One region of the Streptomyces sp. CA-210063 genome, then DNA from elsewhere that is predicted to be linked to it. Evidence: predicted binding sites of a transcription regulator. Region 1 holds the regulator's gene; the other holds the start of a gene.

Region 1 (7,278 bases):
TACCAGGACTGGGCCTCGAGCGGCACGACGTACTCATGGAAGGACTCCTTCTTCCGCGAGTACGCCAACACCGGCGCGGGCTCGGTCGCCTCGGCCACGGAGAACCGCCCCCAGCTCACCGCCGAGGAGGCCGCCTCGTACGAGAAGGCCGACTACCTGGGCGACTGGACCCCGGACCTCGACTGACGCACGCGCCCCACGAGTCCCACGGGTCCCACGGGTCCCGTACAACCAATCCCCCACCTCAACTGTCTGATCGTCGGCGGCAACGTCCCCGGCCGCCGACGATCAGGCACCAGGCGTCACACACCAGGCACCAGACACAAGGCATCACCCACCAGGCACCAGGCACCAGACACAAGGCATCACCCACCAGGCGTCACACACCAGGCGTCAGGCACCAGCGCCGAAGGACCCCCGTGATCCCGATAACCCCAGCCAGACGTACGACAGCCGTAGCCGCGACCGCGACCGCCGTCGTGCTCGCCACCGCGGGCGGACTGCTCACCGCGGCCGCCGCGCCCGCGGCCGCCGCCGTGACCTGCACCTCGCCCGTCTACAAGCAGCAGTTCTTCGCCAACACCTCGTTCTCCGGTACGCCGAAGAAGACCCTCTGCGACAGCGCCATCGACCAGAACTGGGGCACCGGCGCGCCCACCTCCGGCCTGCCGAGCAACAACTTCGGCGTCCGCTGGAGCGTCACCCGCGACTTCGGCTCCGGTGGCCCCTTCACCTTCACCGCCTCGGGCCTGGACGGCATCCGCGTCTACCTCGACGGCACCCGCAAGATCGACCTCTGGAAGAACGGCACGACGACCGTCTCCAAGACCGTCAACCTGACGATCCCGTCCGGCAAGCACACCCTCCGCGTCGACTACGTCAACTGGACCGGCTCCGCCAAGGTCAAGTTCACGTACGCGCCCCGCACTTCGGCCACGGTCGACAAGACCAGGCCCCTCGCGCCGACCGGCCTCGCCGCCACGTACTCCGCCGCCACCCAGCAGACCAAGCTGACCTGGTCGAAGAACAAGGAGATGGACCTCGCCGGGTACCGCGTGCACCGGCAGGTGGCGGGCAGCGGCAGCTGGAAGCTGCTGACCACGACGACCGGCACCTCGTACACCGACACCACGCCCGCCAACGGGGCGAAGTACGAGTACCTCGTCGTGGCGATGGACAAGGCCGGGAACATCTCGCCCGAGACCGCGCGCACGACCGTGACCAGTACGGCCCTGGGCACCCCGACCGGGTTCACCGCCACCGGCACCGACACCGGCGTCGCCCTCTCCTGGAACGCCGTGCCCGGCGCGAGCCGCTACCGGGTGATCCGCACCGGCACGAACGTGCCCAGCGCCTCCTGGCAGCCCACCGGCACCTCGATGACCGACACGAGCGTGGCCCGCTCCGTCGACTTCACGTACAGGGTCGCGGCGGTCGACGCCAGCGGCGGCGCCGTCACCTACACCGCCGCCACGACCACGCGCCGCCTGGTCGCCGCTCCCACGGAACTCAAGGCGTTCCCGCAGTGGAGCTCGATCACCCTGACCTGGCGGATGGACGAGGACGAGGACACCGGCGGGGACTACCGGGGCTTCCACATCTACCGGTATCGCGAGGCGACCGGCAGCTGGATCAGGCTGCAGTACTGCGACCCCTACCGGCGCACCCTCGCCGACGGCAGTGTCCAGCACCTGTGCACGGACTCCTCCCTCGAACCCGGCGACACCCACCGCTACGCGATCGCCGCGTACGACAAGTACGAGACGGATTCGGCCCGGACCGCCGAGGTGGTGGCCAAGGCCTCGACCGACGGTACGGGCCCCTCGGCCCCCGCCGCGACCGCGACGCCCTCGGACTGGGGCACCACCCTGACATGGAAGCCGGTGACCGACGCCGACCTGGACCGGTACTCGGTATGGCGGGGCACGACCGTCGTCGAGGGCGGCTCCACCGTCTGCTCCGCCCCGGAGCACATCGGCTACGCCGACGTCGACGAGACCTCGTACCGGGACGCCAACCCCGCGGACGGCGAGAAGCTCTGCTACGTCGTCCGGCCCGTCGACTTCGCCGAGAACGCCGGCGCCGGCACCACCCTCCACATCACCGAACCGGACCTGAGGCCCACGGTGGAGACGCCCTCCGGCGCCACCCACACAGCCTGGGCGAGCGTCACGAGCTTCGGCACGGAGGTGGCGTTGACCCTGACGTCCCCCGCGGGCACGGAGGACTACTACGGCACCCGTGTCTCCCGCTGGAACCCGCAGACCGGCATCTTCGACCCGCTGCCCGAGTCGGACTACTCACCGCTCTACGACAGGGGCGTCCCGACCGGCACGACCCTCTGGTACCAGGTCTCCGGCGTACGCGAGGACGGCAGCAGCTCCCTGCCGGTCCTCGTGAGCGTGGCCGTACCGCCGCTCTCCTGAACGACTCCGAGCCGACGCGGAGGGGCGGCGCCGGAACAGGCCGGCGCCGCCTCCTCGACGCTGTACGACAGAAGGACCTCATGACCCCAGCCAGACGCACGACCGCCGCGGCCGCCACCGCCGTCGTGCTCGCCACCTCCGCCGGTCTCCTCACCACCGCGACCACGGCGGCGAGCGCGGACACGAGCTGCGCCTCGCCCGTCTTCAAGCGGCAGTTCTACGGCAACACCTCGTTCTCCGGTACGCCGAAGAAGACCGACTGCGACACGAAGATCAGCGAGAACTGGGGCACCGGAGCGCCCGCCACCGGTCTGCCGAAGAACAACTTCGGCGTCCGCTGGACCGTCACCCGCGACTTCGGCTCCGGCGGCCCGTTCACCTTCACCGCCGCCGCCCAGGACGGCATCCGCGTCTATCTCGACGGCACCCGCAAGGTCGACCTGTGGAAGAACGTCTCGTCGACGGCGAAGAAGACCGTCAACGTCACGATCCCCTCCGGCAAGCACACCCTGCGCGTCGACTACGTCAACTGGACCGGCGCGGCGAACGTCTCCTTCGCCTACGCACCCCGCACCTCCGCCACCGTCGACAAGGTCAAGCCCCTCGCCCCGACGGGCACGTCGGTCACGTACGACCAGGCGACCCGCAAGGCCAAGCTCACCTGGTCCAGGAACAAGGAGATGGACCTCGCCGGCTACCGCGTCTACCGGCGGCCGGCGGGTGACGCCTTCGGCACCAAGGCCCTCGCCACGATCACGTCCACCACGTCCACCTCGTACACCTCGTACACCGACAGCCCGCCGCCGACCGGCGGGTCGTACTACTACGAGGTCCGGGCCTACGACAAGGCCGGCAACACCTCGGCCGGCTCGGCGGACCGGAGCGTCACCACCGTGGACAAGACGCCGCCGGCCGCGCCGTTCCTGGAGATGGACGGCTGCCCGGACCAACAGCCCTATTCCGCCCCGGAGTTCGTCACCACGGCGGCGAACAGGGCCGACATCGCGTCCTACGAGCTGCAGCGGCTCGACTCCGGCACCTGGAAGACCGTGTACACCGGAGCCAAGAGCACGGTCTGCGACACCGGGCGTCCCGCCGACGGCAGCGACGTCACTTACCGGGGCCGGGCCCGCGACGCGGCCGGCAACTGGTCGGTGTACTCGGCCGCCACGACCTTCACCACCTTCGACATGACGCCGCCGGCGCCCGTCGCCGACGCCCGGGTCGAGTACCGGTCGGGCGTCCCGCACCTGCTGTGGTCCGCCGCCGACGGAGCCGCCTCGTACCAGGTCCTCCAGTACGACCCGGCGACCGGCGGCTGGCTCGACGCCCTGCGCGGCGGCGGCACCACCACGGCGACCGACGTCGTGCCGCGCCAGCGTCTCGCGATCGCCGACAGCTACCGGTACGCGGTGCGTTCGGTGGACGCGAAGGGCAACGCGGCGGCCCCGGCGGAGATCACGCTGACGATGGCCGACCGGCCGGAGGCGATCCCCGCGTTCGCGACCAGGGCCTACAACTACGGCGGGGGCGTCTCCGTCGAGTGGAGCAGCACCGACCCGTGGACCTTCGACGACAGCCCGCTGCTCACGTACCGGATCGTCCGCACCGACCCGGCGACGGGCGAGAGCACCGTCGTCGACAAGTGCAAGCCGGACTCCTCGCAGGACCTGCCGCTGGAGGCCCCGAAGACGTACGGGACGTGGGCCGGTGACGACGCCCCCGCGTACGCCGAACGTCAGCAGATCAACGGCGTCTGCCGGGACGTCTCGGGCGCGTCCGAGACGACGTACGAGTACCGGATCGTGACGGTCGACCCGTACGGGCACGAGTCCCGGCCCGGTCCGGCCGCCACGGCGACCACGCCGGACACCGTGCGCCCCTCGCCGGTCGAGGGTCTGACGGCCGAGGTCGTCCCGCTCGGTGTGCGGCTGACGTGGACGCCGCACAGCGACGAAGACGTCATCGGCTACCACGTGTGGCAGGGCACGACCGACCCGGACACCGGGGAGACGGTCTGGGTGAAGAACTGCTGGAACGGCGACTCGCTCGCCGAGACCGAGAAGATCTGCCCGACCGTCCCAGACGGCGCCACCCACGTCTACCGGGTGGCCGCCGAGGAGCGCGTGTACGACGAGGGCCCGGAGTTCTTCAACACCGCGGACATCTCGGTCACGCTGCCCGACACCCGGCCGCCGGGCTGGACGGGGACCGCGATCAGTGAGGACAGCTACCCGGATCTCTACGTCGGCTGCTCCGAGAGCTCCGGCCTCGGTGACTGCGCCCGGTTCACGGGCTATCGCGTGGAACGCTGGGACCCGGCCTCGGCCGCCTACGTCACCCTGACCGAGGGCACGATGGACGACGCCACGTCCTACATGGACACCACCGTCCACGAGGACAAGCTGGGTCTGTACTACTACCGCGTCGTCCGCCTGGACTCCGCCGGTGCCGAGGCCGCGACGACATCGCGGGCGTACGGCATCTGGGAATCCTGGTTCTGAGCCCGCACACGAAGATCCGCACACGAAGATCCGCACAGGAAGATCCGCACAGAAAAGGGGCCCGGAGAATCCTCCGGGCCCCTTTCGCGCAGTTGACGTGACGTCAGTCCGTGGGCTGCCGCCCCTTCGGCCGCCACACCACCAACGCGCTGCTCTGCTGCATCTCCTGATACGGCACCAGGTCACGCCGGTACGACGCGTGGACCGCGGCCTCGCGCTGCCGCATGGCCGCGGCGGCGCCGTCGAGGGCGGCCTCCATCTCGGCCACCCTCGCCTGGAGCGCGGCGACCTGGTTCTCCAGTTCGATGATGCGCTTGATGCCGGCCAGGTTGATGCCCTCGTCCTGCGACAACTGCTGGACCGTGCGCAGCAGTTCGATGTCGCGGGCCGAGTAGCGGCGGCCCCGCCCGGCGGTGCGGTCGGGCGAGACCAGGCCGAGGCGGTCGTACTGGCGCAGGGTCTGCGGGTGCAGACCGGAGAGCTGGGCGGCCACCGAGATGACGTACACCGGTGTCTCTTCCGTCAGCTCATAGGGGTTTCGACGGCGGCCGTCCATCACATTCATGCTCCCTTCGCGGCCTGGAACAGCTCCGCCCGCGGGTCCTCGCCCGCGGTCGCCTCGCGATACGCCTCCAGGGCGTCACGAGCCTTCCCCGACAGGTCCTTCGGAACACTCACCTCGACGGTGATCAGCAGGTCCCCGCGGGTGCCGTCCTTGCGGAAGGCGCCCTTGCCCCGGGCCCGCATCGTACGGCCGTTGGGGGTGCCCGGAGGCAGTTTCAGGGTGACCGGCGGTCCGCCCAGGGTCGGGACCCTGACCTCGCCGCCGAGCGCCGCCTCGGGATACGTCACCGGCACGGTCACCGTGAGGTTGTCCTCCTTGCGGCCGAACACCGGGTGCGGGTCGACGTGCACGACCACGTACAGGTCGCCCGCCGGGCCGCCCCGCTCGCCCGGCGCGCCCTTGCCGCGCAGCCGGATCCGTTGGCCGTCGGAGACGCCCGCCGGGATCCGGACCTGCATGGTGCGGGACGACTTGGCGCGGCCCGACCCCTTGCAGATGTCGCAGGGGTGCTCGGCGATCAGGCCCCGGCCCTTGCAGTCCGGGCAGGGGTCGGTCAGGGAGAAGCCGCCGCCGGAGCCCCGCGCGACCTGGCCGGTGCCGACGCACGTCGGGCACACCCGGGGTGTGCCGTTGGCGTCGCCGGTGCCCGAGCAGGCCTTGCAGGGCGACTGCGAGGACATCCTGAGCGGTACGGTCGCGCCCTCGATGGCCTCGGTGAAGCTCAGCGTGACCTCAGACTCGATGTCCTGGCCGCGCCGGGGCTGCACCCGCGTGGTGCCGGAGCTGCCCCGGTTGAACAGGCCCCCGAAGACGTCCCCGATGCCCCCGCCGAAGCCGCCCGCTCCCTGGCCGCCCTGGCCGCCTTGGGCGCCGCCGCCGAAGAGGTCGCCCAGGTCGAAGTTGAACGAGCCGCCGGCGCCGGGCCCCGGGCGGAACCCGCCGTTGCCGAAGAGGGCGCGGGCCTCGTCGTACTCCTTGCGCTTCTTGGGGTCGCCGAGGATGTCGTTGGCCTCGGAGATCTCCTTGAAGCGCTCCTCGGCCCTGGTGTTGCCCTTGTTGGCGTCCGGGTGGAACTCGCGGGCGAGCTTGCGGTACGCCTTCTTGATCTCGGCCTCGGTGGCGTCCTTGGGGACGCCGAGGACCTTGTAGTAGTCCTTCTCGATGAAGTCCTTGGTACTCATCCGCGACGTCCCTCCTTCCACTCACCGTGCACGTCACCGTGTACGCCGTCGGCGTCAGCCCTCTTCCGGGCCACCGCTCTCCTTGTCGTCGGCCGCCTCGGCGGTCTCGGAGGAGTCCGCCTTGACGGTCTGCGCCCCCGGCTGGGGCTCGGCCACGGCCACCCGCGCGGGGCGGATGGTGCGCTCGCCGATGCGATACCCCGGCTGGAGAATCGCCACGCACGTCGTCTCGGTGACGTCGGGCGCGTAGCTGTGCATCAGGGCCTCGTGGATCGTCGGGTCGAAGGGCTCGCCCTCCTTGCCGAACTGCTGCAGGCCCATCTTCGCCGCGACGGTCTCGAGCGACTCGGCGACGGACTTGAAGCCGCCGACGAGTTCGCCGTGCTCCCGCGCGCGGCCGATGTCGTCGAGCACGGGCAGGAGCTCGGTGAGGAGGTTCGCGATGGCGATCTCCCTGACCGTGATCCGGTCGCGTTCGACCCGGCGGCGGTAGTTCTGGTACTCGGCCTGGAGCCGCTGGAGGTCCGCCGTGCGCTCACCGAGCGCCGTACGCACCTGGTCCAGCTGCGCCGTCAGACCGGCCACCTGGGCCGCTGCTGCCG
Region 2 (7,278 bases), 1.6 Mb from region 1:
GGCCGCCGGATCACCCGCGACCCGGGCGGAGCCGATGCGCAGCACCGCGAGCGGGCGGGTGAGGGAACGGGCCATGCCGGTGGCGACGCCGACGGCGAGGAGCATCAGGGCGCCGAGGACGGCGATCCGGATCTCCAGCGCGGTGACGTCCTCGTCGCGCAGCTGGGCGAGGTCCTTGGTGCGCCGGTCGTAGAGGGAGGACTCGGCGCCGCGCATCAGGTCCACGCGGGCGGAGAGCGCCGCGTCGACCTTCTTCGCGCTGGTGCCCGCCTCCCTGTCGGAGAGCGTGGGCTGGTCGGTGAGGTTCGTCAGGTACGTGTCGGCGGTGTCGGCCTCGGGGCCGGTGACCGTGGCGTCGTACGAGGAGCGGGTGGCGGCGGGCGCGGTCTCGCGGAAGTGGGCGAGGGCGGCGTCGGAGCGGACACGGGCCTGTTGCGCGGCGGCCGTGAGCGCGTCGCGCTGCTTCTCGTCCGCGGCCGAGGCGCCGGTCGTGGTGGCGGGCAGCCCGGTGACCGGGTCGATGACCGTCTGGGTGGTCGTCGGGACGCTGAGCGCGGCGACGAGCAGACCGCGGGCTGCGGCGGCCTGCTGGACGGCGGTGTCGAGCTCGGCGAGGGCGTACGCGCCGCCGCCCGCGCGGGGCGGCAGTTGCTCGGCCAGTTCCTCGGCGAGGGCGTGGAGTTCGGTGACGACGGCGGTGTACGCCCGGTGCGCTTCGAGAGCGGTGCTCTTCCCGGAGAGCGCCGCTTCCCGTACGCCGGCGATGGACTGGGCGCTCTCGATGGTCTCCCGCCGCGCGGCGGAGGTGTCGGTGTCCGCGCTCAGCTCCTCGACCTGGCGGTCGACGCGGTCACCGCGCTGCTCGCTGGGCGCGGCCGATTCGGGCCGCCCGGCGGCGATGTACGCGACGACCTCGTCGCGCTCGTCGGCCAGCGCGTGCGCGAGGGTGAGCGTCTCCTGGGTCCGCCCGGCGAGCGTGACCAGGCTCTGGGTGTCGTGCAGTTGCTCCGAGGCGGCGAGGATCGAGGGGGCTCCCGCGCCCGCTATGGCGGCGGCGACGACGGCCACGGCGACGATGAGCCGGTTGCGTACGTGCGCCTTCCGTCCGGTGCCGACGGTGGGGGCCTCTGCCTGTGCCGTCCCCTGCTGGTTCGGGGAGGCCGCGGAGGCCTTCGAAGCTGCCTGCTTGCCTGTGCGCCGAGGCCGCGTCTTCTGCACCGGTGCTCGCATTCCTGACTCGTGTACCCATGGGCCCGGGTGACGTTCCGTCAACTTGTGAGCGTCCCCCCGGTACGGCTCCCGACCCTCCCAGTGCCGGTGGGCGGTGGTCCCGCATCATCGGTCCCGCCACCCGAAGGAGTGAACATCCCCCAGGAGTTGGCGGGCAAGTTCCTCCGGCTCGCGCCGATGTCCCGCGCGGTGGGCCGGTTGGACGTCGGCGACGCGCTTTGACAGTATTCGCCGCCGCGCTTCACCGCTCACGATCATTCCATGCCAAACCCGGCACCTCGCCTGGAGGGTCCGGGTCGTACGGCAACCATGGTCGGCCTTTCGTCGATCTCGGGAAGGGCTCGTGCAGACTGGCCGAATGCGCACCGAACTCGTCTCGGAGCCCGGCGACCCCCTCCGCCCCAACGAGGACTTCGCGCGGCTCGCCCTTACCGCCAAAGGACAGGGCGGCACCCTCGTCCTCCTCGACGGCGTGACGCCGCCGCCCACCGACTACGGCTGTCGACATTCGGTCGCGTGGTTCTCTTCCCGCCTCGGTCACGACCTGGCCGAACTGTCCGTTTCGGAAGGGGATTCACCGCTGGTCACCGTCCTCTCACAGGCCATTTCTCGTACCGCCCAGACCCACGCCCAAACCTGTGACCTTTCTCACCCGCGAACACCACAGGCCACAGTGGTCCTCGCCCGCTGGTCGACGGAGGCGGTGGAGTACCTGGTCCTCTCCGACTCGGCGCTGCTGTTCGAGGGGCCGGACGGAGTGGTGACGGCGGTGCTGGACGACCGTCTGTCGAGGCTGCCGCGCGCCTCCCTCGCCACGGCCGCGATCGCCGACTCGACGGTCCGGAACAAGGAGGGCGGCTTCTGGACGGCGGCCGCGGATCCCGCTGTGGCCGAGCGGGCGGTGACGGGGATCGTCCCGCGCGAGAAGGTCCGGGCACTGGCCGCGTTGACGGACGGCGCCACCCGGTGGGTGGACACGTTCCGGCAGGGCGACTGGGAGGACTGCTTCACCTTCGTACGAAGGAAGGGGGCCGGGGCGCTGGTGGACCGGGTGCGGGAACTCGAACGCGCCGATGCGGAGCGGGAGTTCCTGGGCCGGAGCAAGACGCACGACGACGCGAGCGTGGTGTTCGCGGAGTTGTGAGGGCTCCCCTTCCTCCTCCTCAGCCCTCCACACCCCGGTTCAACTGGTGCAGCAGCCGCGCCAGTTCGGCCACCTCGTCGCGGTCCCATCCCGCCAGCTGCCGTACGTACGCCCCCCGCCGGGCGTCCCGGACCGCCCGGAAGCGGGCCCGGCCCTCCTCCGTGAGGTGGACGAGCCAGGCGCGGCCGTCGGCGGGGTCGGGTTCGCGGGCGATGAGGCCGAGGTGTTCGAGGGCGCGGAGCTGACGGGACATGGTGGCCTTGCCGACGCCGATGTAGGCGGCGAGTTCGGTGGCGCGGAGTCGGCCGGTCTCGTCGAGGCGGGCGAGGAGGCCGTAGGCGGCGGACTCCAGGTCGGGGTGGACGGCCCGGGCCATCTCGCCGGACTTGGCGCGGGCCCGCCGCAGCAGGACCGTCAGCTCCCGTTCCAGCGCCAGGAACGCCTGGTCCATACCACTCGCCGGCATGTCGGCCCCGGCACCGCCGCGGTCGCCGTTTCCGCCCTCGTCGTGCACGTCAGCGCTCCTGATTTTCGATTCCGGGTTCCTGAAGGTTTCCGCCAAAGGCTGCCATTGCGGGCAGCGCCGCTCAGTATTTCGCAGGCGCGGGTCGGCGCCGACCGCCCGCCCGGTCCGGCCCGTACTCGGCGGGCGCGTCCGTGCGCGGGGAAGGCCCGGGTCTCCCTCACGGGAGCCGGGCCTTCCGTCCGGTGGTGTCCGTCACGCCACCACCGGAGCCTTGGGGAACCGCCGCCCGGGGTCAGGCGGCCACGGGCACCTCCACCGCCGCCGGGGCCAGCGCCAGCTCCAGGACCTGGCGGACATCGGTGACCGCGTGGACGTCGAGCTTGTCGAGGACCTCGGCGGGGACGTCGTCGAGGTCGGCCTCGTTGCGCTTGGGAATGATGACGGTGGTGACGCCCGCCCGGTGCGCGGCGAGCAGCTTCTGCTTCACACCGCCGATGGGCAGGACGCGCCCCGTCAGCGAGACCTCACCGGTCATCGCCACATCCGTACGGACGAGCCGGCCGGACAACAGCGAGGCGAGGGCCGTCGTCATGGTGACTCCGGCGCTCGGGCCGTCCTTGGGGACTGCGCCCGCCGGGAAGTGGATGTGCACGCCCCGGTCCTTGAGGTCGGCGACGGGCAGCTCCAGTTCGGCGCCGTGCGAGCGCAGGAAGGAGAGCGCGATCTGCGCGGACTCCTTCATCACGTCGCCCAGCTGGCCGGTGAGGGTCAGCCCCGCCGCGCCCGTCTCCGGGTCGGCCAGCGACGCCTCGACGTAGAGGACGTCGCCGCCCGCACCGGTGACCGCGAGTCCGGTCGCGACACCCGGTACGGCCGTACGCCGCTCCGCCGGGTCCTGGGCCGCCTCGGGCACATGGTGCGGGCGCCCGATGAGACCCCGCAGATCGCCGTCCGTGACGGTGAACGGCAGGTCCCGCTGCCCCAGTTCGTGCTGGGCCGCGACCTTGCGCAGCAGCCGCGCGACGGACCGCTCCAGGTTCCGTACACCCGCCTCGCGCGTGTACTCACCGGCGAGCTTGCGCAGCGCGCTCTCGTCGAGGGTGACCTCGTCGGCGCCGAGCCCGGCCCGCTCCAGCTGACGGGGCAGCAGGTGGTCCCGGGCGATGACGACCTTCTCGTCCTCGGTGTACCCGTCCAGCCGGACGAGCTCCATCCGGTCGAGCAGCGCCTCCGGGATCGCCTCCAGCACATTGGCGGTGGCGAGGAAGACGACGTCGCTCAGGTCCAGCTCCACCTCCAGGTAGTGGTCCCGGAAGGTGTGGTTCTGGGCGGGGTCGAGGACTTCGAGCAGCGCGGCGGCCGGGTCGCCCCGGAAGTCGGAGCCCACCTTGTCGATCTCGTCGAGCAGGACGACGGGGTTCATGGATCCCGCCTCCTTGATGGCGCGGACGATACGGCCGGGCAGGGCGCCCACATACGTACGCCGGTGGCCGCGGATCTCCGCCTCGTCCCGTACGCCGCCGAGCGCGACCCGGACGAACTTGCGCCCCATGGCGTGCGCCACGGACTCGCCGAGGCTGGTCTTGCCGACACCGGGCGGCCCGACGAGGGCGAGCACGGCACCGCCGCGCCGCCCGCCGACGACACCCAGCCCCCGCTCCGCGCGCCGCTTGCGCACGGCGAGGTACTCGGTGATGCGCTCCTTCACGTCCTCGAGACCCGCGTGCTCGGCGTCGAGCACCCGCTGGGCGCCCTGGATGTCGTACGCGTCCACGGTCCGCTCGTTCCAGGGCAGTTCGAGGACGGTGTCGAGCCACGTCCGGATCCACCCGCCCTCGGGCGACTGGTCGCTCGACCGCTCCAGCTTGTCGACCTCCTTGAGCGCGGCCTCCCGTACGGTCTCCGGCAGATCGGCGGCCTCGACGCGCGCCCGGTAGTCGTCGGACTCCTCGCCGTCCTTCTCGCCGTTCAGCTCGCGCAGTTCCTTGCGGACGGCTTCGAGCTGCCGCCGCAGCAGGAACTCGCGCTGCTGCTTCTCGACGCCCTCCTGGACGTCCTTGGCGATGGTCTCGGCGACGTCCTGCTCGGCGAGGTGGTCGCGCAGCAACTGGGTGGCGAGCTTCAGCCGGGCGACGGGGTCGCCGGTCTCCAGGAGCTGGATCTTCTGCTCGGTGGTGAGGAAGGGTGAGTAGCCGGAGTTGTCGGCGAGCGCGGACACGTCGTCGATGGCCTGCACGCGGTCCACGACCTGCCAGGCGCCGCGCTTGCGCAGCCAGCTGGTGGCAAGGGCCTTGTACTCCTTGACGAGTTCGGTGACCTGGCCGGGCAGTGGGTCCGGAACACTCTCGTCGAGCCGTGTCCCCTCGACCCACAGGGCGGCACCGGGCCCGGTGGTCCCGGCCCCGATCCGCACGCGTCCGAGTGCGCGGATGAGCGCGCCGGGGTCTCCGTCCGCCAGCCTTCCGACCTGCTCGACGGTCCCGAGCACACCCGTGCTCGCGTACGCCCCGTCGATCCTCGGCACCAGCAGCACCTTCGGCTTCCCGGGCTCCGCCCGCGCCGCCGCCTGCGCGGCCTCCACCGCGGCCCGTACATCCGTGTCATTGAGGTCCAGCGGCACCACCATTCCGGGCAGCACGACCTCTTCGTCGAGCGGCAGTACGGGCAGGGTGAGCGGTGCGGACGTCGAAGCCATGATCTCTCCCTCGGCAGTCAAGTTGAGCTATGCCGACTCAATGCACATGAGCCGCTGAATGTTCCCCGAGGGGCGGGGCGTTCGCTGTGGGCGATCACCGGAGTGGGCGGAGGGCATCCGCAGGGCACGAGGGAGGGGTTTGGCGATCGGCGAGAAGGGGGCACGGCTCATCACGGTCGACGGTGTGGGCTACCGCCGGCGGGTGCGTCGGAGGCCGACGTACAGCCAGGCACTGTGCTGGTCGCCGTGCACGTACGCGGTGACGCTCGCCGAGAACGCCGGCGCCACCCTGGTGGTCACGACGGACCAGCCGCACGCCGGGAACTGGTTCGGGCGGCCCGCGCGGCCCGTGCTCCCGTCGGCTGTCGCGGACGCGATCCGGCGGGCCCTCGCCGGCGGCTGGGACCCGCACGCGCCGGGTGCCCCCTTCCCACTGGACCTGTCCGAGGGTTTCACGGCGCCGCCGCAGGACCCGCGCCCGCCCCGCGAAGCGTCGACGGCGCCCGCCGAAGTACCGACCGGGGGTCGCCCCCACCCCGACATCCGTAATAGTCTTATCGCAATCTCACCTATTACAAACACGGGGGTTGCGGTGGACGCGGTCGTGCGGGCCTGGGTCGACGGATGGGTCGTGTCGCGAGGTGCGGCGCCGCCGGTGGAGGAGCCCTGGGGGTGCACGATCGACATGGGGATGGCCCAGCACGTCACCCGCCATGTCTTCGGCACGACGAACGACGAGGTGGAGGAGGCGGCGGTCCGCAAGGTCGCGGGCGCCGTCACCGGTGCCGGAACCTGGCTCAAGGTCTTCGCGGCGCCGTCGACGGTGACCCCCTGGCTGGGCGAGGGCTGGTGGGTCGACCCCGAGCCGGGCTACCTGATGTCCGTGCGGCTGAGGTCCCACGAGGCCCCGGCCGCCGTGCCCGACGGCTACCGCCTGCGCACCTGGTCACGCGGTGGCGTCACCCGGGTGATGGTCGCCGCGCCGGACGGCTCCCTGGCCGCGCGCGGCCAGATCGCCCCGACCGGGGCGACGGCGGTCGTCGACCAGATAGAGACGTCCCCGGACCACCGCCGCCGCGGCCTCGGCACCCTCGTCATGCGGACCCTCACCCACACCGCCCTCGACCAGGGCGCGGAGGTGGGGGTGCTGGGCGGAACGCCGGACGGGCGGGCGCTGTACGAGTCGCTGGGGTGGGGGGTGGTGGCGCCGTTGACGAGCGCGCGGTTCACGGGCGTCCGTGAGCCGTGAGTTCCGCCCGCTGCCGTTGACACGTAGGCCGCAGCCCCCGCCGCGGACAACGCCGATCGTCCACACGGCAGCCGACGCCGATGTCCGCTGCCCGGAGACGTCCCGGAGCGCCCGAGCAGCCCGCGGAGCGCGGGCCGGCTCGACGACCAGTCCGGGCATGAGATCGACTCGTTGAACGAGCGTGTGGCGGAGGCAGAGGAGCGTTTGGCCGCCTGGAGATCACGCGGTACGGCGCGCAGGGTTCCGTCCGCGTACAGCGAGTCGCCCGCGCCTCGCTCCACCCGCCCAGCGCGCCGGGGTCACCCCTCCGTGAGCGCGGCGCGGTTGAGCGGCACCCGCTGCAGGAACGTGGTGCGCAGCCCCGGGTCAGCGATGCTGTCCGCCTTGGCGAGGATGCACCGCCGGGCCTTTCGGAGAGCGTCGGCCGCGTCGACCTCCCGGCCGACGCCGCTGAGCGCCACGTAGTGGCGGTGGTAGACCTCCTCGGTACGGAG

The links. The regulator HspR, encoded in region 1, represses chaperone genes until heat shock. The targets are predictions, from matches to a motif close to TTGAGNNNNNNNNNCTCAA.
Region 2: the regulator HspR is predicted to act here: its motif matches at 5,558-5,576, upstream of lon (endopeptidase La).

What each region holds. Positions count from the first base shown of each region.
Region 1 is NZ_CP102512.1:4,911,600-4,918,877, forward strand. Features, by position in the region: gene JIX56_RS21255 (pectinesterase family protein) at 1-186, shown strand, start outside; gene JIX56_RS21260 (PA14 domain-containing protein) at 429-2,426, shown strand; gene JIX56_RS21265 (PA14 domain-containing protein) at 2,507-4,930, shown strand; gene JIX56_RS21270 (heat shock protein transcriptional repressor HspR) at 5,034-5,486, opposite strand; gene dnaJ (molecular chaperone DnaJ) at 5,492-6,676, opposite strand; gene grpE (nucleotide exchange factor GrpE) at 6,731-7,278, opposite strand, start outside.
Region 2 is NZ_CP102512.1:3,297,613-3,304,890, forward strand. Features, by position in the region: gene JIX56_RS14025 (sensor histidine kinase) at 1-1,218, opposite strand, end outside; gene JIX56_RS14030 (protein phosphatase 2C domain-containing protein) at 1,589-2,374, shown strand; gene JIX56_RS14035 (MarR family winged helix-turn-helix transcriptional regulator) at 2,394-2,888, opposite strand; gene lon (endopeptidase La) at 3,133-5,535, opposite strand; gene JIX56_RS14050 (GNAT family N-acetyltransferase) at 6,128-6,784, shown strand; gene JIX56_RS14055 (hypothetical protein) at 7,084-7,278, opposite strand, start outside.